One region of the Skermanella cutis genome, then DNA from elsewhere that is predicted to be linked to it. Evidence: predicted binding sites of a transcription regulator. Region 1 holds the regulator's gene; each other region holds the start of a gene.
What was found. The regulator PhoB, encoded in region 1, activates phosphate uptake and scavenging genes when phosphate is short. The targets are predictions, from matches to a motif close to TNTCATAAAACTGTCA.
Positions count from the first base shown of each region.

Region 2: IGS68_RS18540 (MlaE family ABC transporter permease) is a predicted target of PhoB. The motif match lies at 3,323-3,338, and genes of this name have one in related genera.
Region 3: IGS68_RS25150 (putative 2-aminoethylphosphonate ABC transporter substrate-binding protein) is a predicted target of PhoB. The motif match lies at 1,450-1,465, and genes of this name have one in related genera.
Region 4: acnB (bifunctional aconitate hydratase 2/2-methylisocitrate dehydratase) is a predicted target of PhoB. The motif match lies at 3,126-3,141, and genes of this name have one in related genera.

Region 1 is NZ_CP067420.1:5,922,070-5,927,914, forward strand. It holds gene pstA (phosphate ABC transporter permease PstA) at 1-27, shown strand, start outside; gene pstB (phosphate ABC transporter ATP-binding protein PstB) at 118-864, shown strand; gene phoU (phosphate signaling complex protein PhoU) at 932-1,657, shown strand; gene phoB (phosphate regulon transcriptional regulator PhoB) at 1,677-2,387, shown strand; gene IGS68_RS27695 (GNAT family N-acetyltransferase) at 2,450-2,950, shown strand; gene IGS68_RS27700 (ABC transporter substrate-binding protein) at 3,146-4,330, shown strand; gene IGS68_RS27705 (methyl-accepting chemotaxis protein) at 4,336-5,845, shown strand, end outside.
Region 2 is NZ_CP067420.1:3,961,609-3,967,453, reverse strand. It holds gene radA (DNA repair protein RadA) at 1-1,328, opposite strand, end outside; gene IGS68_RS18545 (ABC transporter ATP-binding protein) at 1,541-2,371, opposite strand; gene IGS68_RS18540 (MlaE family ABC transporter permease) at 2,377-3,150, opposite strand; gene IGS68_RS18535 (replicative DNA helicase) at 3,409-4,920, opposite strand; gene IGS68_RS18530 (hypothetical protein) at 5,133-5,537, shown strand; gene IGS68_RS18525 (hypothetical protein) at 5,682-5,845, shown strand, end outside.
Region 3 is NZ_CP067420.1:5,408,422-5,414,266, forward strand. It holds gene IGS68_RS25145 (putative 2-aminoethylphosphonate ABC transporter ATP-binding protein) at 1-309, opposite strand, end outside; gene IGS68_RS25150 (putative 2-aminoethylphosphonate ABC transporter substrate-binding protein) at 326-1,375, opposite strand; gene phnX (phosphonoacetaldehyde hydrolase) at 1,606-2,451, shown strand; gene IGS68_RS25160 (phosphonate degradation HD-domain oxygenase) at 2,460-3,014, shown strand; gene IGS68_RS25165 (SAM hydrolase/SAM-dependent halogenase family protein) at 3,110-3,847, opposite strand; gene IGS68_RS25170 (metal ABC transporter solute-binding protein, Zn/Mn family) at 4,005-4,988, shown strand; gene IGS68_RS25175 (metal ABC transporter ATP-binding protein) at 4,994-5,824, shown strand; gene IGS68_RS25180 (metal ABC transporter permease) at 5,826-5,845, shown strand, end outside.
Region 4 is NZ_CP067420.1:593,176-599,020, reverse strand. It holds gene acnA (aconitate hydratase AcnA) at 1-263, opposite strand, end outside; gene acnB (bifunctional aconitate hydratase 2/2-methylisocitrate dehydratase) at 522-3,110, opposite strand; gene IGS68_RS02800 (ABC transporter ATP-binding protein) at 3,409-4,239, shown strand; gene IGS68_RS02795 (long-chain fatty acid--CoA ligase) at 4,239-5,845, shown strand, end outside.

The DNA of each region.
Region 1 (5,845 bases):
CGCAAGCAATTTGAAAGGCGTTGGTAAATGACCGCCCAAACCCAGATCGGAACCAGCGCCGTCGCCGGCGCGGACGCCCGCTCCGCCGCCGGCATCCTGGCCGGCGCGGCGAACAAGATGGATGCCAAGCAGGTCAAGGTGTACTACGGCGCCAAGCAGGCGCTGAAGGGCATCGACCTGGCGATCCCGGAACGGCAGGTCACCGCGCTGATCGGCCCGTCGGGCTGCGGCAAGTCCACGTTCCTGCGCTGCCTCAACCGCATGAACGACACGATCGGCATCGCCCGGATCGAGGGGCTGATCACGCTGGACGGCCAGGACATCTACGACCGCGAGATCGACCCGGTCCAGCTCCGCGCCCGGGTCGGCATGGTGTTCCAGAAGCCCAACCCGTTCCCCAAGTCGATCTACGACAACGTCTCCTACGGTCCGCGCATCCACGGCCTCGCCAGCCGGCGGGAGGAGATGGACGAGATCGTCGCCAGGAGCCTGCAGCGCGCCGGATTGTGGAACGAGGTGAAGGACCGCCTGAAGGAGCCGGGCACGGGCCTGTCCGGCGGACAGCAGCAGCGCCTCTGCATCGCCCGCGCCATCGCGGTCAGCCCCGAGGTGATCCTGATGGACGAGCCGTGCTCCGCGCTCGACCCGATCGCGACCGCCCACGTGGAGGAGCTGATCGACGAGCTGCGGGAGAACTACACCATCGTGATCGTCACCCACAACATGCAGCAGGCGGCCCGCGTGTCCCAGCGCACCGCCTTCTTCCACCTGGGCGACATGGTCGAGGTGGGGGACACCGAGGAGATCTTCACCAATCCGCGCGACGAGCGGACCCAGGGCTACATCACCGGCCGCTACGGCTGAGCCGGTTGCGCCGGCTTGATCGGCGAAGCGGCATTCGGGATAATCGGGCAATTCAGGGAAGCGACGCATGAGCAACGAGCACATCGTCAAGTCGTTCGCGCAGGAACTGCAGCGGCTGGCGAATCTGATCACGCAGATGGGCGGCGTCGCCGAGGCCCAGGTGGAGGCGGCCGTGCAGGCCGTCGTCCGCCGCGACACGACCATCGCGGCCCAGGTGATGCAGTCCGACCTCCGGGTCGACGGCTACGAGCGGGACGTGGATGCGGAGACGCTGCGCCTGCTGGCGCTGCGCCAGCCCATGGCGTCGGACCTGCGCGAGATCGTGTCGGCGCTCAAGATCGCCGCCGACCTGGAGCGGATCGGCGACTACGCCGCCAACATCGCCAAGCGGTCGATCGCCCTGGCCCAGGTGCCGCCGGTCCGCCCGGCCGCGGCGATCCCCCGGATGGGCCGGCTGGTCCAGGAGATCATGAAGGACGTGCTCGACGCCTTCATCGAGCGCGACGTGGAGAAGGCGGTGGCGGCCCGCCGCCGCGACGAGGAGCTGGACGACCTCTATACCAGCCTGTTCCGCGAAGTCCTGACCTACATGATGGAAGACCCGCGCAACATCACCCCCTGCACGCACCTGCTGTTCATCGCCAAGAACCTGGAACGGATCGGCGACCACGCCACCAACATCGCAGAGACGATCCATTTCCTGGTGATCGGCCATCCGCTGACGACGGAACGTCCCAAGGGCGACGAAAGCAGCTATGCTGTCGTCACCCCCGAGCCGGAAACGCAGGGCTAGCATTGGAACAAGGCATCCCATGAATTCGGCGCTGAAACCCCTCGTCCTCATCGTCGAGGACGAGGCGGACCTCGTAACGCTCCTCAAGTACAATCTGGAGAAGGAAAGCTTCCGCACCCTCTCCGCGGGCGACGGCGAGGAGGCCCTGCTGCTCGCCGCCGAGCAGACGCCCAACATCGTCCTGCTGGACTGGATGCTGCCGCTGATGTCCGGCCTCGAGGTATGCCGCCAGATGCGGCGCAACCCCAAGACCCGCGACATCCCGATCATCATGCTGACCGCCCGCGGAGAGGAGGCGGACAAGGTCCGCGGCCTCAATTCCGGGGCCGACGACTATATCGCCAAGCCCTTTTCGCCGACCGAGCTGGTCGCCCGGATGCGCGCCGTGCTCCGCCGCGCCAGCCCCGGCCTGGCGGAGGAGCTGCTGCGGTTCAACGACGTGGTGATGGACCTCGCGGCCCACCGGGTCCGCCGCCAGGGCCGCGACATCCACCTGGGACCGACCGAGTTCCGCCTGCTGCGCCATTTCATGCAGCATCCCGGCCGGGTCTTCTCGCGCGAGCAGCTGCTCGACCTGGTCTGGGGCCACGACGTCTATGTGGAGCCGCGCACCGTCGACGTGCATATCCGCCGGCTGCGCAAGGCGCTGAACGAGGAGAACGACAACGACCTGATCCGCACGGTCCGTTCGGCGGGCTATGCGCTCGACGTGAAGGGCGGCGGCGCCTGATCCGGGTCCTGGAGACACCGCGCCTCGTCCTTCGCCCGCTGGAGCTTTCCGACGCCGGCGCGGTGCAGGACCTCTTCCCCCGGTGGGAGATCGTGCGGTTTCTCGCCGACCATGTCCCGTGGCCCTATCCGGCCGATGGCGCCCTGTCCTATATCCGGGACGCGGCGCTTCCCGCCATGGAGCGGGGAACGGAATGGCACTGGTCGATCAGGCCCCGGGCGGGGCCGGACCGGCTGGTCGGCGTCATCGGCCTGATGGACAAGCCCGACGACAACCGCGGCCTCTGGCTCGACCCCGCCTGGCAGGGGCGTGGCCTGATGACGGAGGCGAGCGCCGCCGTCATGCATTTCTGGTTCGAAACCCTCGGCCGGTCCGTGTTGCGGGTCCAGAAGGCCGAGGCGAACCTCGGCTCCCGCCGTCTGTCGGAGCGCGACGGCATGCGGCTGGTCGGAATCCATGACAGGGATTTCGTTTCCGGCCGCTTTCCCGCCGGGATCTGGGAAATCACCCGGGAAGAGTGGCGCGGCCGGCGATCCCCAGCCGGCGATGCCCCTGGCCGGTGAGGAACCCTGCGCGGGCGCGCCGCCGATCCGCGCCCTGTTTCCCACCCGGCTATATACGCCTTACGGATAGCCCTGCCTATCTTATAAACAAATCGGTCTAACCTAAATCTCGGAATTACGTAAAATCCGGGATTGTGCGTTCATTGCGGTGCGAGGTAACCCTATCGGTTGGAAACTAAGGACCCGGAGGCCGACTTGACCGCAGTTCGCGCGATGAAGCTCTTGAGTGCGTTCGCCCTGACGCTGGCGCTGTATCCCGTCGGGGCCGATGCCGCCGATCCCGGGGTCTTCCCCGACCGGATCGTGCTCGGCCAGGCGGCGCCGTTCGACGGCCCGGCCAAGGCGCTGGGCACCGGGATGCGCGAGGGGCTGCTGGCCGCCTTCGCCGAGGCGAACGCCGCCGGCGGCGTCAAGGGCCGGCGGATCGAGCTGGTCACCGCCGACGACGGCTACGAGCCGGAGCGCAGCGTCGCGGCGACCCGCCGGCTGATCGAGGGGGACGGAGTCTTCGCCCTGGTCGGACCCGTCGGCACGCCGACCTCCAAGGCGGCCCAACCGCTGGCCGAGGCCGCCGGCGTTCCCTTCGTCGGACCCTTCACCGGGGCGTCGTTCCTGCGCGACCCGAAGCTCTCCACCGTCGTCAATGTCCGGGCCTCCTACGACGAGGAGGCGGAAGCCTGGGTCAGGCACCTGACCGAGGACCTGGGGGCCGCCAGGATCGCGATCTTCTACCAGGACGACAGCTTCGGCCAGGCCGGGCTGGCCGGCGTCGAGAAGGCCATGGCGAAGCGCGGCATGGAACTGGCGGCGCGCGGCACCTACGCCCGCAACACCACGGCGGTCAAGTCGGCCCTGCTCGACATCCGCAAGGCGGCGCCCGACGCGGTCGTCATGGTCGGCGCCTACGCTCCCAGCGCCGAGTTCATCCGGCTGGCGCGCAAGCTCAAGATGGAGACGACCTTCGTCAACATCTCCTTCGTCGGCTCGGACGCGCTGGCGCGCGAGCTGGGTGCCGAGGGGGCCGGCGTCGTGGTCAGCCAGGTGGTTCCGGTGCCGACCGACTCGGACATCCCGATGGTGGCGTCCTACCGCGCCGCCCTCGCCGCCGCGGCTCCCGACGCCAAGCCCGGCTTCGTCTCGCTGGAGGGCTACGCCGTCGGCCGCCTGATGGTCGAGGCGCTGAAGGCGATCGAGGGCGAACCGACCCGCGCCGCCCTGCTCGACGCCATCCGGGACAAGGGCGCGTTCGACCTGGGCGGACTGCCGCTGGCCTACGGGCCGGGCGACAACCAGGGTTCGGACAAGGTGTTCATGACCGTCATCCAGCCCGACGGCAGCTTCAAGGCCGTCGACAAGCTCACCCCTCCCGCGAAGAGCTGAGAACCATGGCCATTTCTTCGCTGTCCCGGGATCCCGCGGGCCGGACGGGGAGCGCCGGAGCCGGGATCCGGAGCGTCGGTACCCGCCTCTACGCCGCCTTCGCCGCCACCGCCGGGCTGACCCTCGCCGCGGGCCTGGTCGCCAACCTGTCGTTCGGCCGGATCGAGGACAGCCTGACCTCGATCACCGACCGGGGCGTGCTGGCCCTGAAGGCTTCGGGGGATCTGGAGGCCGGATCGCTCCGGCTGACCGGCATGGCGTCCGAACTTCGGTCGGCGCACGATGCCCAGGCCCGGAACCGGGCCGTCGCCGCGATCGAGGAGGAGTTCCGCGAGCTTCGCTCGGCCCTCGACGCCATCGAGTCGCTGGGCGGCATCCCGGTGGCCGGGTTCCAGGCGAGCGCCCGGGACATGCGGGCCGAACTGCTGGCGATCGCGGGCAGCATGGAGGAGGTCGAGCGGCTGCGGGCCGCCCGCGAGTCGGTCCTGGACCGGGTGGCCGAATCCCAAGCCGCCCTGCTCGACCGGTCCGCCCGGACGGTGGACGAGGCGACCCGCTCGCTGGAGAAGGGGACCGCCCAGGTGGTGAGCGACAACGGCGGCGCGGTCGACGACCTTCTGAACGGCGAGATCAATTCCGTCCGGGCGTCGCTGGAGATGCTGTCTGACATCAACCTGGCCGGCGCCATCCTGATCGAGGCGGCGAACCTCGACGACCATCGCCTGATCATCACCCTGTCCGAACGCTTCCAGGGCGTGTCCCGACACCTTGCCGCGGCCCTGAAGCAGCTGCCCGAAGGACCGGAATCCGAGGAGGCCGGCGTCCTCGTCGAGGCTCTGATCGACTATGGCCGCGGCCGCGACGACCTCTTCGCCCTCAGGAAGGCGGAGCTGGGGGCCGCCGGCCTCGCCGAGGACGAGCGCGTCATCCTGCGCGACCGCCGCCTCGGGGTGCTGCGCGACATGGCGCGGCTGCGGGACGAGCTGGTGACGATCCTGTCCAAGCTGGCCGACGACGCGGCGTTCAAGCTGGTGATCGGCAGTTCCGAGATGATCGAGCTTGGCGGCCGCAAGATCTCCGGCCTGGTCGCCAACGAGGTCGGCACCCTGAAGGCGGCGCTGGAGCTCCGGGGCGAGGCGAACCTGATCGCCGGCCTGATCGCGTCCGCGGCCAACGAAGGCCGGGCCGACGGGCTGGACCGGCAGCGCGCCGCCTTCGAGGCCGTGGCGGCCCGTGTCGCCGGCCTGCTGGCACGGGCTCCCGCCGAGCTGAGGGACCTGACCGGTGGTCTGGTCGGGCTCGGCTCGGGCGGCGGCGGGGTGTTCGAGCTCCGGGCAGCCGAGATCGCGGCCCTGACCCGGGCGGCGGCCCTGGACGACGCGGCCCGAGCCCGGGCCGCGTCGCTCCGCGCCGACGTCGACAGGATCTCCGGCGCCGCGAAGGATATGATGGACGTCGCCGTCGCGGACGCCCGCCGGTCCATCTCCGCCTCGACCGCCGTGATGGTGGCGCTGG
Region 2 (5,845 bases), 2.0 Mb from region 1:
ATCCGGCGGATGCCGGCATCGCCCCGGCCGCCCGATTTCCGGCTGCGCTGGGTCGGCATCAGGGACTTCTCGAAGCCGAGCTTCGCGGCCTCCTTCAGGCGCACGTCGGTCTGGCTGACCGCCCGGATCTCGCCCGATAGCCCGATCTCGCCGAACACCACCGTGTCGGCCGGCACCGGCTCCCCGGTCAGCGACGACACCAGCGCCGCGGCGACCGCCAGGTCGGCGGCGGGCTCGCCGATCCGCAGGCCGCCGGCCACGTTCAGGTAGACGTCGTTGGCACCGATCGCGACGCCGCAGCGGGCCTCCAGCACGGCGAGCACCATGGCGAGCCTGCCGCTGTCCCAGCCGACCACCGCGCGGCGCGGCGTGCCGAGCGGGGAAGGGGCGACCAGGGCCTGGATCTCGACCAGCACCGGACGGGTTCCCTCCAGCCCGGCGAAGACGCAGGCGCCGGACACGTCGCCCCGCCGTTCGGCCAGGAACAGTTCGGACGGGTTCGACACTTCGGTGAGGCCGGAGTCCGTCATCTCGAACACGCCGATCTCGTCGGTCGGGCCGAAGCGATTCTTGACGGCGCGCAGGATTCGGAACTGGTGGCCGCGCTCTCCTTCGAAATAGAGCACGGTGTCGACCATATGCTCCAGCACCCGCGGGCCCGCGATCGTGCCTTCCTTGGTGACATGCCCGACCAGCACCAGGATGATGCCGCGCCGCTTGGCGACGCGGATCAGCTCCTGGGCCGAGGCGCGGACCTGGGCGACGGTGCCGGGCGCGCTGTCCAGCGTGTCCACATACATGGTCTGGATCGAGTCGATGATGCACAGGCCCGGGGCGTCGGCGGCATCAAGCGAGGCGACGATGTCGCGCACATTGGTCGCGGCGGCCAGTTCGACCGCGGACTCGCTGGTGCCGAGCCGGGAGGCGCGCATCCTGACTTGATCGACCGCCTCCTCGCCGGAGATATAGGCGCAGCGGAGGTTCCGGGCGAGGCTGCACACGACTTGGAGCAGAAGGGTGGACTTGCCGATCCCGGGATCGCCGCCGACCAGCAGCGCGGAACCCGGAACCATGCCGCCGCCGCAGACGCGGTCGTATTCCGCGATGCCGGTGATCCGCCTGGGGGCCTTTTCGGAAACGCCCTTCAGGTCGACGAAGTCGATCCGGCGGCCGGTGCCGGCGGTGCGGCCCAAGCCTTTGGGAGCGCTTTCCGGGACCGCCTCCTCCACCAGGGTGTTCCACTCGCCGCATGCGTCGCACTTGCCGCTCCACTTGGGAGAGCTGGCGCCGCAGGACTGGCAGACATAACGTGTGTTGGAACGGGCCAATGTAACCGGGTTCTCGACGTGTTTGCGGTGCGGCAACGGATAGCACGCGCGAACTTTCCGACCTATGGGAAACATTCGGCGCGAGCCATTGCCCCCGGGCTGTGCCCAGACCGGGAACAATCCTCAAATTGCTCGATGCTTATCGAAACAGGGTTTATTTAAGATGAACAGAACAGGAATACCAGAGCCCGATCCAGGATCGGGATCGCGGGTCAGGGTTGCATGACCTCCATCTGGATCGGCCCGTCGGCACGTCCGTGGATGAACTGGTCGACATAGGGATTGCCCGAATTGTCGATCTCCGACACCGGGCCGCTCCAGATGATCTTGCCCTTGTAGATCATCGCGATCCGGTCGGCGATCTTGCGCGCACTCGCCATGTCGTGGGTGATCGACAGGGCGGTGGCGCCCAGGTCCTTGACGCATTTGATGATCAGGTCGTTGATCACGTCGGCCATGATGGGGTCGAGGCCGGTGGTCGGCTCGTCGAAGAAGATGATTTCCGGCTGGGTGGCGATCGCGCGGGCCAGGCCGACGCGCTTCTGCATGCCGCCGGACAGTTCGGCGGGGAACAGGTCGGCTACTTCCCGGGCGAGACCGACCGCGGACAGCTTCTCGACCGCGATCTCCCGCGCCTTGCCCCGGGACATCTTCTCGCCCTGGATCAGCCCGAAGGCGACGTTCTCCCACACGGGCAGGCTGTCGAACAGGGCGGCGCCCTGGAACAGCATGCCGAACTTGCGCATCACCCGCTCGCGGTCGCGCGGGCGCAGGTTGGCGGTCTCCTCGCCGTCGATCTTGATCGAGCCGCTGTCGGGATGCATCAGGCCCAGCGCGCATTTCAGCATCACCGATTTGCCGGTGCCCGACCCGCCGATCACCACCAGCGATTCCGCGCGTCCGACTTCCAGGTCGAGGCCGTTCAGCACATGCTTGCTGCCGAAGGACTTGTGGAGGCCGGACAGCTTCAGCTTCGGCGTCCCGGCCTCGGCCCGGGCCCCGGGCGCCGCGTCGGCCGGCTTCCCCACTGCGGTATGTGTCATGGCGCTCATCGCGAAAAGAACAGGCCGGTGATCAGGTAATTGAACACCAGGATCAGGATGGAGGAAGACACGACCGCGTTGGTCGTCGCGGCGCCCACGCCCTGGGCACCGCCGCGCGACTGATAGCCATGGTAGCAGCCCATCAGCGCGATCACGAATCCGAAGACCGCCGCCTTGACCAAACCGGAGATGACGTCCATCGGCACCAGGTATTCCCAGGTGCGGCCGATATAGGCGGCCGGGTTGAAGTCGAGCCGGTAGACGCCGATCAGAAACCCGCCGAAGACGCCGATGATGTCGGCGACGACGACCAGCAGGGGCAGCATCGTGAGTCCCGCGACGAGGCGGGGCACCACCAGGTACTTGAAGGGGTTGGTCGCCAGCGTGGACAGCGCGTCGACCTGCTCGGTCACCCGCATCGTCCCGATCTCGGCAGCCATCGAGGCGCCGATGCGGCCGGCTACCATGAGGCCGGCGAGCACCGGCCCCAGCTCGCGCGTGACGGAGAGTACGACCACGGTCGCCACGGCGCCTTCCGCCTGGAAGCGGGCGAAGCCTGTATAGCTCTGCAAGGCCAGGACCATGCCGGTGAACAGGGCGGTCAGCCCGACGACCGGCAGCGAATAATAGCCGATGTCGATCATCTGCCGCCCGATCAGGCGCAGATAGAACGGCGGCCGGAAGCAGTGCGAGACGGCGACGCCGGTAAACAGCATCAGCCGGCCGGTCGCCTCCAGAAAAACCAGGAAGGCGCGGCCGGTCGTGGTCAGGAAGCCCATTTATCCCCCGTGGCAACCTAGCGGGCGGCGCTCCCGCTCACCCGTGCCCCGTGCCGGGCATGACACTCGGGCCGGACGCGTTGAGGGAACGGCTGAAACCACACACCTAAACCGCTGGTGCCGTTGCAACTTCACCTCAGCGCGCAACCTTGTGCGGCGCACCCTAGCCAACCGTCATAACACTGTCAACGGCAGGGGCGCCCGCAGGTGCCCATAGGGGGATGGGGGCGGACCGTCCGGCCGCGCCCCCGATTTCCCTCACTCGTAGTCGCCGCCGCCGCCCGGGTGGCTCTGGTCCAGGTCGCCGAACTTGGTGTACTGGCCGTCGAAGAACAGGCGGACCGTGCCGATGGGCCCGTGGCGCTGCTTGGCGATGATGACTTCGCCGGTGTTGTGGACCTCGCCCAGCCGCTGCTGCCAGCGTTGATAGCGGTCGTTGAACTTGTCGTCGGCCTCGTCGGGCCGCCGGCTCGGCTCGGCGCGTTCCAGGTAGTACTGCTCGCGGAAGACGAACATGACCACGTCGGCGTCCTGCTCGATCGAGCCGGATTCACGCAGGTCGGACAGCTGGGGCCGCTTATCCTCGCGCTGCTCGACGGCGCGGGACAGCTGGGACAGGGCCATCACCGGGACGTCCAGCTCCTTGGCGATGGCCTTCAGGCCGCGGGTGATTTCGGAGATTTCCTGAACCCGGTTCTCGTTGCCCTTGCCTCCGGAACCGCGCAGCAGCTGAAGGTAGTCGACCACGATCAGCCCGAGGCCTCCCGACGTGCGCGCCAGCCGGCGCGACCGGGTACGGACCGCCGCGATGCTCAGCGCCGGCGTGTCGTCCACATAGAAGGGAACGCGCGACAGGATGCTGCTGGCTTCGGAGAAGCGCTGGAAATCCTCCGGCTTCAGGTCGCCGCGCCGGATCTTCTCCGAGGCGACCTGCGCCTCGTCCGCCAGGATACGGGTGGCCAGCTGCTCGGCCGACATTTCCAGCGAGAAGAAGGCGACTCCGGCGCCCTCCTTGCCGTCGGTGCGCAGGTGGGCCTTCGCCGCGGCGAAGGCGATGTTGGTGGCGAGCGCGGTCTTGCCCATGGACGGACGTCCGGCGAGGATCAGCAGGTCGCTGGGATGGAGGCCGCCCAGTTTGCGGTCCAGGTCGATCAGGCCGGTGGTGACGCCGGTGACCTGGCTGTCCCGCTTGAACGCCTCCTCCGCCATCTCGATGGCGACTCGGAGGGACTGGCTGAACGGCTGGAAGCCCCCCTGGATGTCGCCGGTGGTCGCCAGGTCGAAGAGCTTCTTCTCCGCCCCCTCGATCTGCTCGAGCGCCGCCCCTTCGAGGTTATGGCTGTAGGCCTCGTTGACCATGTCCTCGCCCATGTCGATGAGCTGGCGGCGGAGGTACATGTCGTGGATGATTCGGCCGTAATGCTCGGAATTGACCACCGAGACCACGCTGCCGGCCAGCTCGGCCAGGTAGCCGACGCCGCCGACGCTCTCGAGCGCCGGATCGCCTTCGAAATAGCGCTTCAGCGTGATCGGGTCGGCGACCTCGCCGCGCTGGACCAGGGTATGGATCGTCTCGAAGATTCGGCTGTGGACCGGATCGTAGAAATGCTCCGGCTTCAGGAACTCGCCGACCTTCTCGTAGGCCTTGTTGTTGGTCAGGATGGCGCCCAGCAGGCTCTGTTCAGCCTCGGCGTTGTGCGGGGTGATTCGGTAGCTGGGGCGTCGTCCGGCAGCATCCGCGGGGCGGGCGGCGCGAGGATCTGTGGTCATCGTTTCCATGTCGGGGAGACTAGCAGAGCACGCCCGGCCGAGATAGACGCCGCGGCTGTGGATAGCTTGTGGAACCCGGCGAGGGAAGTTATCCACAGGCTGTGAAGATGGCGGAAATTAGCTCTCGCCATGAGGATTTCCGGATGCGATTATGCCTTGAGGCATGGGTGTATTAACCATGCCATCGCCCGCGTTAAGGAAGGATTGGTTGAGTGGCCCGGAAATCCGACGGCGATAGCCGCCCGACGGCGGCTCAGGTGGAGTTGGCCCGGCTGGTGGCCGACCGGCACGAGGTGCGGCTTCCGACCGGGTTCGAGAGCGACGGGATCTGGACCCGCAAGTTCCTGGACGTCTTCGCCTACGACCCCGAGGCGGAGGAGGATGTCTTTCGTCGGGTCCGCAATCTCGTCCAGTATGTCCGGGAAGGGCGCGACACCCCGGAAATGGCGCGCAAGGTGGGGCTTCGGCCCGACCAGGTCGAGTTCATGATCTCCGTGCTGCGGTGGTCGGACTACGACATGGAGGAGGTGGTTGAGGATTTCGAGACCGATCCGGAGGATGCCGCCTGGCGCGACATGGAACGCGACGTCGAGGCGCGTTCCTACGGATATTACTGAGGGTATTGCCTGGAAGGGCGGCGTTCCGCCGCCCGGGGTGTGCATTCCGCTTACCCGCCGCTGCACGAGGTCGGCCAAGCGTTAGGCTTGCCGCAACAACTGTCCGGATAGCCTGTTGGACGGGGCAGTTGTTGAGAGGATCCGATGCAGTATCGTGAGCAGAATGAGGACGGAAACGACACCGCCGGCCATATCGGGGCGGCGGCAGGCCTGATCATCGGCATCGTGCTGGGCTCGGTCATGCTGAACTTCACCGGTTCCGAGATCTCCGGCGAAGCCGGTTCGAACTCCGCGTTCACGCGCGAGAT
Region 3 (5,845 bases), 510 kb from region 1:
CCCGTAGCCGACGTTGCGCGCGACGGTCAGGTTGGGGAACAGGGCGTAGGACTGGAAGACGATGCCGAAATCGCGCTCCCCGGCCGGAAGGCCCGACACGTCGCGGCCGCCCTGCTCGATCCGGCCGCCGGTCTGCACGTCCAGACCGGCGATGGCGCGCAGCAGGGTGGTCTTGCCGCAGCCGGACGGCCCCAGGAAGCAGACGAACTCGCCGCCGAAGATCTCCAGCGAGACGCCCTCGAGGGCCTGGAACGAACCGAACGACTTGGTGACGTTCTCCAGGCGCAGATAGGGAGCGGCCGGGGTCATGGCGGCGGCCCCCGCCTCAGCTCTTCGGCTCGGTCTTGCCGTCGAAGCGCTTCTGCCATTCCGCCAGCAGCCGCTCGCGGTTGGCGGCGACCCAGCTGAAGTCGTTCTTGATCATGGACTGGATCAGGCCGTCGGGATAGCCCGGGATCGGCTTGGCGACGCCGGGCAGCGCCACGACCGAATAGGCCTTGGCGTACATCTCGTTCGCCTCCCGGCTGACCGACCAGTCGGCCAGCGCCTTGGCGGCGTCCGGGGCGTCGGTGCCCTTGACGATGCCGAAGCTCTCCAGGTCCCAGCCGGAGCCCTCGCTCATCACCAGGACGTCCACCGGGGCGCCGTCGGCCTTGACCTTGGCGCCGCGATAGTCGAACGAGATGCCGACCGCGTATTCGCCGGCGCCGGCCTGGCGGCACGGCTTGGAGCCGGAATGGGTGTAGGTCGCGACGTTGTCGTGCAGCCGGGTCATGTAGTCCCAGGCCTTCTCCTCGCCCATGGTCTGGACCCAGGCCGAGACCGACAGGAAGCCGGTGCCCGAGGAGTTCGGGTTGGGCATGGTGATCTGGCCCTTGTAGACCGGGTCGGCGAGGTCGGCCCAGCTCTTCGGGGCCGGCAAGTTGCGCTTCTTCGCCTCGACCGTGTTGAAGCAGACCGCCGATATCCAGACCCGCTGCCCGACCCAGGCCGGCGGCTCCGCCGGATCGCGGAGATCCTTGGCGATCTGGTCCAGGCCCTTGGGCGCGTAAGCCATCAGCATGCCGTCGTCGGCCAGCAGCTTGAGGCTGGTGGCGGCCAGGCCCCAGACGATGTCGGCCTGGGGATTGGCCTTTTCCGCCAGCAGCTTGGCGGTGATGATGCCGGTCGAATCCCGGACCCACCTGATCTCGATATCGGGGTTCCTCGCCTCGAACGCCTGCTTGAAGGCGGCCAGCTCGTCCGCCTCCACCGCGGTATAGACGGTGAGCTGGGTCTTGGCGTCGGCGGGGGCGGCGGCGAGCGCCATGCCCAGGAAGGCGGCACCCAGCGTCGCGGCGCGGAAAAGATGCGTCATGGCCTGAAGCTGGCCCATGGTGCGGAACTCCCTGGCTGAAAGGCCATGTTCAAATGCTTGTGGCCGTTGGAGCCAAACCTAACGGCTTTGCGTTACGGTTTCATGATGCGGGACGAAATCCCGACCCCGGTTTCGCATCGATTCAGCCGCTTTTCTTTCGCCGCCCCCTGGCGCAAAGTGCGGCGCACAAGGTGCCCGTCGCTCCGGCCAGGGTGGCGGCCGGGGCGGGGCCAAGGAGATACGACGGCATGACGACCAAACCCCCTGCCAATCCCTTCGCCCAATCCTATGACGGACCGGTTCGCGCGGTCATCCTGGACTGGGCCGGCACCGTGGTGGATTTCGGCAGCCGGGCGCCGATGGGCGTGTTCGTGGCGGCCTTCGGCACGGTCGGCGTCACGATCTCCGTCGCGGAGGCGCGCGTCCCCATGGGGCTGCCCAAGTGGGACCACATCAAGGCGATCGGCGCGCTGCCCGAGGTGGCGAAACGCTGGCAGGACGTCCATGGCCGGCCGATGACGGACGCCGACGTGGACGACCTCTACGCCCGCTTCCTGCCGATGAACGTGGAGGTGGTCGCCGACCACGCGGCGCTGGTGCCGGGCGCCCGGACCACCATCGCCGACCTGCGCGCCCGCGGCATCAGGATTGGCTCGACCACCGGCTATTCCCGGCCGATCATGGACGTGCTGATCCCGGCGGCGGCCGCCAACGGCTACGAGCCGGACTGCGTGGTCTGCGCCGGCGACCTCGCCGCCGGTCGGCCGACCCCGCTGATGTGCTACCAGAACATGATCGAGCTGAACGTCTGGCCGGCCGCCGCCTGCGTCAAGGTGGACGACACCCTGCCCGGCATCGAGGAAGGGCTCAACGCCGGCATGTGGACCGTCGCGGTGGCCCTGACCGGCAACGAGATGGGGCTGGCGGTCGAGGAATTGACGGCATTGTCGGAAGACGAGTTGAAGGTCAGGCGGACCGCCGCGTATGATCGGTTGCGCGCGGGCGGCGCCCATTACGTGATCGACGGGATCGGGCAGCTGATACCGGTGATCGAGGACATCGAGCGCCGCCTCGCCCTGGGGGCTGTTCCGTGATCGAGGCCATGACCGACACCGTATCCGAAATCTTCGAGCTTTTCCGCGCCTCCGGCGACCAGGCCTATTTCGGCGAGGCGGTCAGCCAGACCGAGCACGCGCTCCAGACCGCGGCGCTGGCCGAGCAGTTCGGCGCCCCGCCCCACCTGGTCGTCGCCTCGCTGCTGCACGACATCGGCCACCTGCTCCACGGGCTGGGCGAAGGCGTCGCCGACGAGGAGCTGGACGCCCGCCACGAGGCGATCGGCGCCCGCTGGCTGGCGGATCGCTTCCCGGAGGACGTCTGCGCGCCGGTGCGGCTGCACGTCGCGGCCAAGCGCTACCTGTGCGCGGTCGAGCCGGCCTACGCCGCCGCCCTGTCGCCCGCCTCGAAGCAGAGCCTGAGGCTCCAGGGCGGCCCCCTGAGCGAGGACCAGGCCGCCCGCTTCATCCTGGGCCGCTTCGGCCCCGACGCGGTGCTGGTCCGGCGCTGGGACGACAAGGCCAAGGTGCCGGGGCTGCCGACGCCGGGGCTGGACCACTTCAAGCCGTATCTGGCGGTCTGCGCGATGCGGTCGGACTGATTTTCTCTTATTGGGCCACAGATGAACGCAGATGGGCGCAGATAGGTCCGAAAAAACCATCTGCGCCCATCTGCGTTCATCTGTGGCCAAGTCTTTCAGGCTTGACCGGGGGACCAGCTCACCGGATCGCCGACACTTAATCCTAACACCGCGTCCGCCCGGCCCCGATTGACGGCGATCTCGGCGAGGCCGTTGGAGTTCGCGTACCAGAAGGCTTCGCCGGGCGGCACCGCGCCGAAGGTCCGGGCGGGCAAGACGGGCCGGCCGGCGGCGGTCAGCACGGCGTCGGCGGGGAGCGTCGAGGCGCGCAGGCCGGTCATGGCGTTGCCGTAGACGTCGATATAGACGATCTGCGCCAGGTCGTCGGGCCAGTCGGGGCGGCGGACCCGCTCCGCCGGAACCGGCGTCCCGGGGACCGGGCCGCCCAGCGCGAGGCCGGCGGCCACCGGGGCGAACAGGTCGCGGCCGTGGAAGCTGGCCGACAGGCGCTCCGGCCGCCAGTCGATCGCCCAGGCCTCTACCGAATCGGCGCGGCGCATCACCAGTTCGAACAGGCCGTTGTCCGGCCCGACATACCAGCGGCCATCGGCGCGCAAGGCCAGGGGCAGGCGGTCGGTACCGACGCCGGGATCGACGACGCCGAGCAGCACGCCGCCCTGCGGCACGGCGACGCAATAGGCGGCAAGCAGATAGGCGCAGGGATAGGGTCGGAACGCGGGCGCGTCCGCGAACAGGTCGATCACCGGCACTCCCGGCGCGCGGCCCGCCAGCACCGCCTTCACCTGCCCCGTATAGGGTCCGGACAATCCGAAATCGGTAAACAGGACAATCATCGCGCTGGTCCCCTCATTTAGAAACGTTCGGATATACTTGTAAATTCGAGAAGACGGGGCATATCCGTTTGCATGCACTTCTCAAAGTCAAATAAATAGTAGGACCTGTCAATATGAACACCTATTCAATATCGAACCACGGTGGAGGCATACAGTGATGGGCCGGATTTCCAGGCGGTTGTTCGTGCTGGCGACCCTGTGCCTCGCCGTTTATCCGCTCGCTGTCCCCGGTGCCGCCCGCGCCGCCGGCCAGCCCTTCGCCGCCGTCGCCACCACGTCGCAGGTGGCCGACCTGGTGCGCGAGGTCGCGGGCGGACGGGCCGAGGTTTCCAGCCTGATGGGCGAAGGGGTCGATCCGCACACCTACAAGCTGACCCGGACCGACGTGGCGCGGATCGCCGGGGCCGACATCGTGTTCTACAGCGGCCTTCACCTGGAGGGGAAGATCATCGACGCGCTGACCCGCGTCGCCGGGTCCGGCAAGCCGGTCCATGCCGTCGCCGAGGCGGTGCCGGCCGACCGGCTGCTGACGCCCGAGGGGTTCGACGGCAATCCGGACCCGCATGTCTGGATGGACGCGGCCCTGTGGACCCACGCGCTTGACGCGGTGCGCGACGCGCTGGCGGCGTTCGACCCCGAGGGCGCGGACGTCTATCGCGCCAACGCGGCCGACCTGTCCCGACGGTTCGAGCGGCTGGACGCCTATGCGGAGTCGGCGTTGGGGAGCATTCCGGAACAGGCCCGCGTCCTGGTCACCGCCCACGACGCCTTCAACTACCTGGGTCGCGCCTACGGGCTGGAGGTGCGCGGCATCCAGGGCATCAGCACGGAGTCGGAGGCCGGCCTGCGCGAGATCGAGGATCTGGTGGACCTGCTGGTGGCCCGCCGGATCGCCGCCGTCTTTGTCGAGACCAGCGTGTCCGAGCGCAACATCAGGGCGCTCATCGACGGCGCCGCCGCCCGCGGCCATCGGGTCGTGATCGGCGGCGCGCTGTATTCGGACGCGATGGGCGCGCCCGGCACCTACGAAGGAACCTATGTCGGCATGATCGACCACAACGTGACGACCATCGCCCGCGCGCTGGGAGGAACCCCGCCGGCCGGCGGGTTCGAGGGCCGTCTCGCGGCGCTGGGACGGTGAACGCCATGCTGTTCCCTTTCCGAGCCGCCAAGGGCGACGGGCCGTTGGCCGCCTCCCCGCTGGAGGTCCGCGGCCTGACCGTCGCCTACAACAGGAAGCCCGTGCTGTGGTCGGTAGACTATACCGCCCCGTCCCGCGGCCTGATCGCCATCGTCGGCCCCAACGGCGCCGGCAAGTCCACCTTCATCAAGGCCTGCCTGGGGCTGGTCCCCGCGGTGTCGGGCACCGTGCGGGTCCATGGCGGGCCGGTCGGGCGGCGCCGCGCGCTGATCGGCTACGTGCCTCAGCGCGAAAGCGTGGACTGGGACTTTCCGGCCTCCGCCCTGGACGTCGTGGCGATGGGCCGCTACGGCATGATCGGCTGGTGCCGGCCGGTCGGGCGCGCCCACCGCGAGGCGGCGCGGGCCTGCCTGGACCGGGTCGGCATGGCCGACTTCGCCGACCGCCAGATCGGCCAGCTCTCGGGCGGGCAGCAGCAGCGGGTGTTCCTGGCCCGCGCCCTGGCCCAGGAGGCGAAGGTCTATTTCATGGACGAGCCGTTCGCGGGCGTCGATGCCGCGACCGAGCGGGCGGTGATCCAGGTGATGCGCGACCTCGACGCCGCAGGGCGCACGGTGATCTGCGTCCACCACGACCTGCAGACCGTCGCCGACTATTTCGACCATGTCCTGCTGATGAACACCCGCGTGATCGGGGCCGGTCCGGTGGCGACGACGCTGACCGCCGAGATGCTGCGCCAGACCTACGGCGGACGGCTCGGGCCGGGCGACATCCCCGGGACCGGGCCGGGGATCGGGGCGGGCGCGGCGCTGCCGGTGCGGACGGGGGCGGCCTGACATGAACCCCGCCGACGTGAT
Region 4 (5,845 bases), 610 kb from region 1:
GCGGGACGGTAGGCGATCTCGGTGTCGCTGCGCCGGGTCTTCAGCCACTCCGCCACCGCCTTGACGTCGTCGACCGACACCGTGCGCCCGTCCTCGAAGCGCAGCAGGTTCTCGAGCAGGACCTTGAGCGAGAAGGGAAGCGTGGAGAGATCGCCGAGGCCGGCCTGCTCGGCCGCCTTCAGGCTGAAGTAATCGTACGACTTGCCACCCACGTCGAGGGTGCGGCGCGTCTTCAGCGTGTCATGACCGGTGAATGTTGTCACGGGAACTCCTCCATTGCTTTGCAACCGGCGGAGGTTTGGATCGACATGTGACCGAAACCTTATTTTGCGTTGCAATGATTTAGCGCAGAATCTGCACGCTGGCAAACGGCAGCGGTGTGCGAGTGGTATTACCAGCGGAGCGATGGCGAGGGTTTCCGCGCTTGGGGACGCGGCGGCGCATGCCTGCGGGCTCCCGGAAAAACAAGGCCCCCGCCGGTTTCCCGGCGGGGGCTGCTGCTGCGTGCGTATCCGATCCGGTCAGGCGACCGCGACCGTGTCCGCGATCTCTCGGAAGGCGGGGATCTGGTCGAAGTTCATGTAGCGGTAGATGTCGGCGGCCTTCTGGTTGACGATGCTGACCTGCTCCATGTACTCGGCCACGGTCGGGATCCTGCCCATCAGCGCGCACACCGCGGCCAGCTCGGCCGAGCCGAGATAGACGCGGGTGTCGATGCCCAGGCGGTTGGGGAAATTGCGGGTCGAGGTGGACATGGCCGTCGAGCCCTTGCGGATCTGCGCCTGATTGCCCATGCACAGCGAGCAGCCCGGCATCTCCATCCGCGCGCCCGACTTGCCGAGGACGCTGTAATAGCCTTCCTCGTTCAGGATCATGGCGTCCATCTTGGTCGGCGGCGCGATCCACAGCCGGGTCGGGATGTCGGACTTGCCGTCCAGCACCTTGCCGGCGGCGCGGAAGTGGCCGATGTTGGTCATGCACGAGCCGATGAAGACCTCGTCGATCACGTCGCCCGCGACCTCCGACAGCGGCTTGACGTCGTCCGGATCGTTCGGGCAGGCGACGATCGGCTCCCGGATGTCGGCCAGGTCGATCTCGATGACGGCGGCGTAGTCGGCGTCGGCGTCGGGCTGCAGGAGCTGCGGATCGGCGATCCAGGCCTCCATCGACTTGATGCGGCGCTCCAGCGTGCGGCGATCCTGGTAACCGTTGGCGATCATCCAGCGCATCAGCGTGATGTTGGAGCGCATGTACTCGATGATCGGCGCCTCGTTCAGGCGCACCGTGCAGGCGGCGGCGGACCGTTCGGCCGATGCGTCGCTCAGCTCGAACGCCTGCTCGACCTTCAGGTCGGGCAGCCCCTCGATCTCCAGGATGCGGCCGGAGAAGATGTTCTTCTTGCCCTTCTTCTCGACCGTCAGCAGGCCCTGGCGGATGGCGTAGAGGGGGATCGCGTTGACCAGGTCGCGCAGCGTGACGCCCGGCTGCATGGTGCCGGTGAAGCGCACCAGCACGCTTTCCGGCATGTCCAGCGGCATCACGCCGGTGGCGGCGGCGAAGGCGACGAGGCCGGAGCCGGCCGGGAAGGAGATGCCGATCGGGAAGCGCGTGTGGCTGTCGCCGCCGGTGCCGACGGTGTCGGGCATCAGCAGGCGGTTAAGCCAGGAGTGGATGACGCCGTCGCCCGGCCGCAGGGACACGCCGCCGCGGGTGGCGATGAAGGCCGGCAGCTCGTGGTGCATCTTCACGTCCACCAGCTTGGGATATGCCGCGGTGTGGCAGAAGGACTGCATCACGAGGTCGGCGGAGAAGCCCAGGCAGGCCAGGTCCTTCAGCTCGTCCCGGGTCATCGGGCCGGTGGTGTCCTGCGAGCCCACGGTGGTCATCCTCGGCTCGCAATAGGTGCCGGGGCGGATGCCCTGTCCGTCCGGCAGCCCGCAGGCGCGGCCGACCATCTTCTGGGCCAGCGAGAAGCCCTTGCCGCTGTCGGCCGGGGCCGACGGCAGCCGGAACAGGGTGGACGGCTCCAGGCCCAGCGCCTCGCGGGCGCGGGCCGTCAGGCCGCGGCCGATGATCAGCGGGATGCGGCCGCCGGCCCGGACCTCGTCGAAGATCACGTCGGACTTGACCTTGAACTCGGCGATCACCTCGCCGTCCTTCAGGGCCTTGCCTTCATAGGGGCGCAGCTCGACGACGTCGCCCATCTCCATCCGGGAGACGTCCAGCTCGATCGGCAGCGCGCCCGCGTCCTCCATGGTGTTGTAGAAGATCGGCGCGATCTTGCTGCCCAGGCAGACGCCGCCGAAACGCTTGTTCGGGACATAGGCGATGTCCTCGCCGGTCCACCAGAGCACGGAGTTGGTGGCGGATTTGCGCGAGGAGCCGGTGCCGACCACGTCGCCGACATAGGCCACCAGATTGCCCTTGGCCTTCAGCGACTCGAGCTGCCTCACCGGGCCGCGGGCGCCGGGCTCGTCCGGCTCGATGCCGGGGCGGGGGTTCTTCAGCATGGCGAGCGCATGCAGCGGGATGTCCGGGCGCGACCAGGCATCGGGGGCCGGCGACAGATCGTCGGTGTTGGTCTCCCCGGTCACCTTGAAGATGGTCAGGGTGAGGCTTTCCGGAACCTCCGGACGCGAGGTGAACCACTCGGCATCGGCCCAGGACCGCATCACCGCCTTTGCATTGGCGTTGCCCTGGTCGGCCAGTTCCTTGACGTCGTGGAAATAATCGAACATGAGGAGGGTCGTCTTCAGCCCCTCCGCCGCGGCCGCGCCGCATTCGGCGTCGGCCAGCAGGTCGATCAGCGGCTTGATGTTGAAGCCCCCGAGCATGGTGCCGAGCAGTTCCGTCGCCTTGACCCTGGAGATCAGCGCGCAGGACTCCTCCCCCTTGGCGACCCGGGCCAGGAAGGCGGCCTTGACCTTGGCGGCATCGTCGACGCCCGCCGGCACGCGGTAGGTCACCAGATCGACCAGGAACCGCTCCTCGCCCGCGGGAGGCGTCTTCAGCAGGCCGATCAGTTCCTCGGTCTGCCTGGCGGACAGCGGCAGCGGCGAAATCCCGAGCGCGGCACGCTCAGCGACATGCTGGCGATAGGCTTCAAGCACGGCTAGATCCTCTCGTTTCAGGTTTATTGCAGGACTTTCAGTCCCTTTGGGTCGATGCTTGCCGGTTGTTTTGCCGGGCTCTTGCCGGATGCGCGATGAGGCTCTTTGCCGCTGCGCCTCATTGTCCCAAACCGGGCAGGCGCGGTTTTCCGGCGGGGACCCTCTGCGCCCGTACCGGGAACTTCCGGGCGCAAGCTATTCATCTTGAATTTACGAAGCCGGTATCGCACCTTGCTGCGCAAGGGTCGTACGAACGAAAAAGGTACGCCCAATAAGAACGTGACAGGGAGGACGCGCGGTGAAAGCCGATACGCCCATTTTCGAAGCCCGACATGTGTCGCTGCGGTTCGGCGGTGTCCGCGCCTTGACGGATGTGAGCTTCTGCATCGACAAGGGCGAGCTGTTCTCGATCATCGGTCCCAACGGGGCCGGCAAGACCTCCATGGTCAACTGCATTTCCGGCCGGTACAGCCCGACCGAGGGCCAGATCCTGTTCAAGGGACGGGACATCACGCGGATGACGCCCAACCACCGGGCCGAGATCGGCATCGGCCGCACGTTCCAGAACCTGGCGCTGTTCGGGCACATGACGGTGCTGGACAACATCATGGTCGGGCGCCACCACCTGATGAAGAACAACTTCCTGACCGGCGCGCTGTACTGGTTCACCGGCGCGCGGAAGGAGGAGCTGGAGCACCGCCGCGAGATCGAGGAGATCATCGATTTCCTGGACATCCAGCATGTCCGCAAGGCGGTCGCCGGCACGCTTTCCTACGGGTTGCGCAAGCGCGTCGAGCTGGCCCGCGCCATGGCGCTGAAGCCGGACCTGATCCTGCTGGACGAGCCGATGGCCGGCATGAACCTGGAGGAGAAGGAGGACATGGCCCGCTACATCGTCGACCTGAACGAGGAGTACGGCATGACCGTCGTGATGATCGAGCACGACATGGGCGTGGTCATGGACATCTCCCACCGGGTGATGGTGCTGGATTTCGGCAAGAAGATCGCCGAGGGCTATCCGGAGGAGGTCCTGGCCAACGCGCATGTCAAGCGGGCCTACCTGGGCGAGGCCGACGACGTGCTGAGCGACGAGGACGACGTGGCCGTGCCGGCCGGGAAGGTGGCGTGATGAACGCCGGAACCGTCAACGGGCTGCCCGACCTGTCGCTGTTCGACACCTTCCCGAAGCTGCTCCAGGTCCATGCGCGCAACCATCCGGACGAGGTGGCGCTCCGGGTCAAGGATCTGGGGATCTGGCACAGCCTGAGCTGGAGCCAGTACCAGGCGCGGGTCAAGGGTTTCGCGCTGGGGCTTCACCACTACGGCGTCGGCCGGGGCGACGTGGTCGGGATCGTCGGCGACAACCGGCCGGACTGGGTCTGCGCCGAGATCGCCGCCCATGCCGTGGGCGCCATGAGCCTGGGCATGTACCGGGACGCCCTGGACGAGGAGATCGCGTATCTCGTGACCTACAGCGACGCCAAGGTGGTGTTCGCCGAGGACGAGGAGCAGGTCGACAAGCTGCTGGAGCTGGGCGACAGGATCGCCACGGTGAAGCTGATCGTCTACAGCGACCCGCGCGGCATGCGGAAGCATTCCGACCCGCGGCTGGTCTCCGTGACCGAGCTGATGCACCACGGCGACGCGGTCGCGTCGGAGTTTCCCGCCCTGTACGACGAGATGGTGGCGGCCGGGCGCGGCGAGGACGTGGCGGTGCTGTGCACCACCTCGGGCACGACGGCCAACCCCAAGCTGGCGATGCTGCCGGCAGGGCGGGTGATCCGGCATTGCGCCAGCTACCTGGACGTCGATGCCAAGGGGCCGCGGGACGAGTATGTCTCGGTGCTGCCGCTGCCCTGGATCATGGAGCAGGTCTATGTGCTGGGAAAGGCGCTGCTGAGCCGGATGACCGTGAACTTCGTCGAGGAACCCGAGACGATGATGCACGATTTCCGGGAGGTCGGGCCGACCTTCGTGCTGTTCGCCCCGCGCGTGTGGGAGCAGATCGCCGCCGACGTGCGCGCCCGGATCATGGACGCCTCGCCGCTCAAGCGGCGCCTGTACGAGTACGGGATGAAGGTGGGGCTGGAGGCCCTGGACAAGGGCAAGCGGTCCCGGCTGGCCGACCTGCTGCTGTTCCGCGCGCTGCGCGACCGGCTGGGATTCTCCAACTTGAGATCGGCCGCGACCGGCGGCGCGGCGCTGGGGCCGGAGACCTTCCGCTTCTTCATGGCGATGGGCGTGCCGCTGCGCCAGCTCTACGGCCAGACCGAGACGCTGGGGGCCTATACGATCCATGCCCACGGCGACGTGGACTTCGACACCGTCGGCAAGCCGTTCGGCAAGGACATCGAGGTCCGGATCGACAACCCCGACCACAACGGCGTCGGCGAGATCGTCACCCGGCACCCCAACATGTTCGCCGGCTATTTCCGCAACGAGGCGGCGGGCGCGGCCGATATCCGCGACGGCTGGATGCATACCGGCGACGCGGGGTACTTCGACAAGCGCGGGCACCTGGTGGTGATCGACCGGATCAAGGACATCGCCACCACCGGGCGGGGCGACCGGTTCTCGCCGCAATACATCGAGAACAAGCTGAAGTTCAGCCCCTATGTGGCCGAGGCCGTGATCCTGGGCGACCAGCGCGACTATCTCGCCGCGATGATCTGCATCCGCTTCCCGATCGTGTCCAAATGGGCGGAGAAGAACCGCATTTCCTTCACGACCTACAC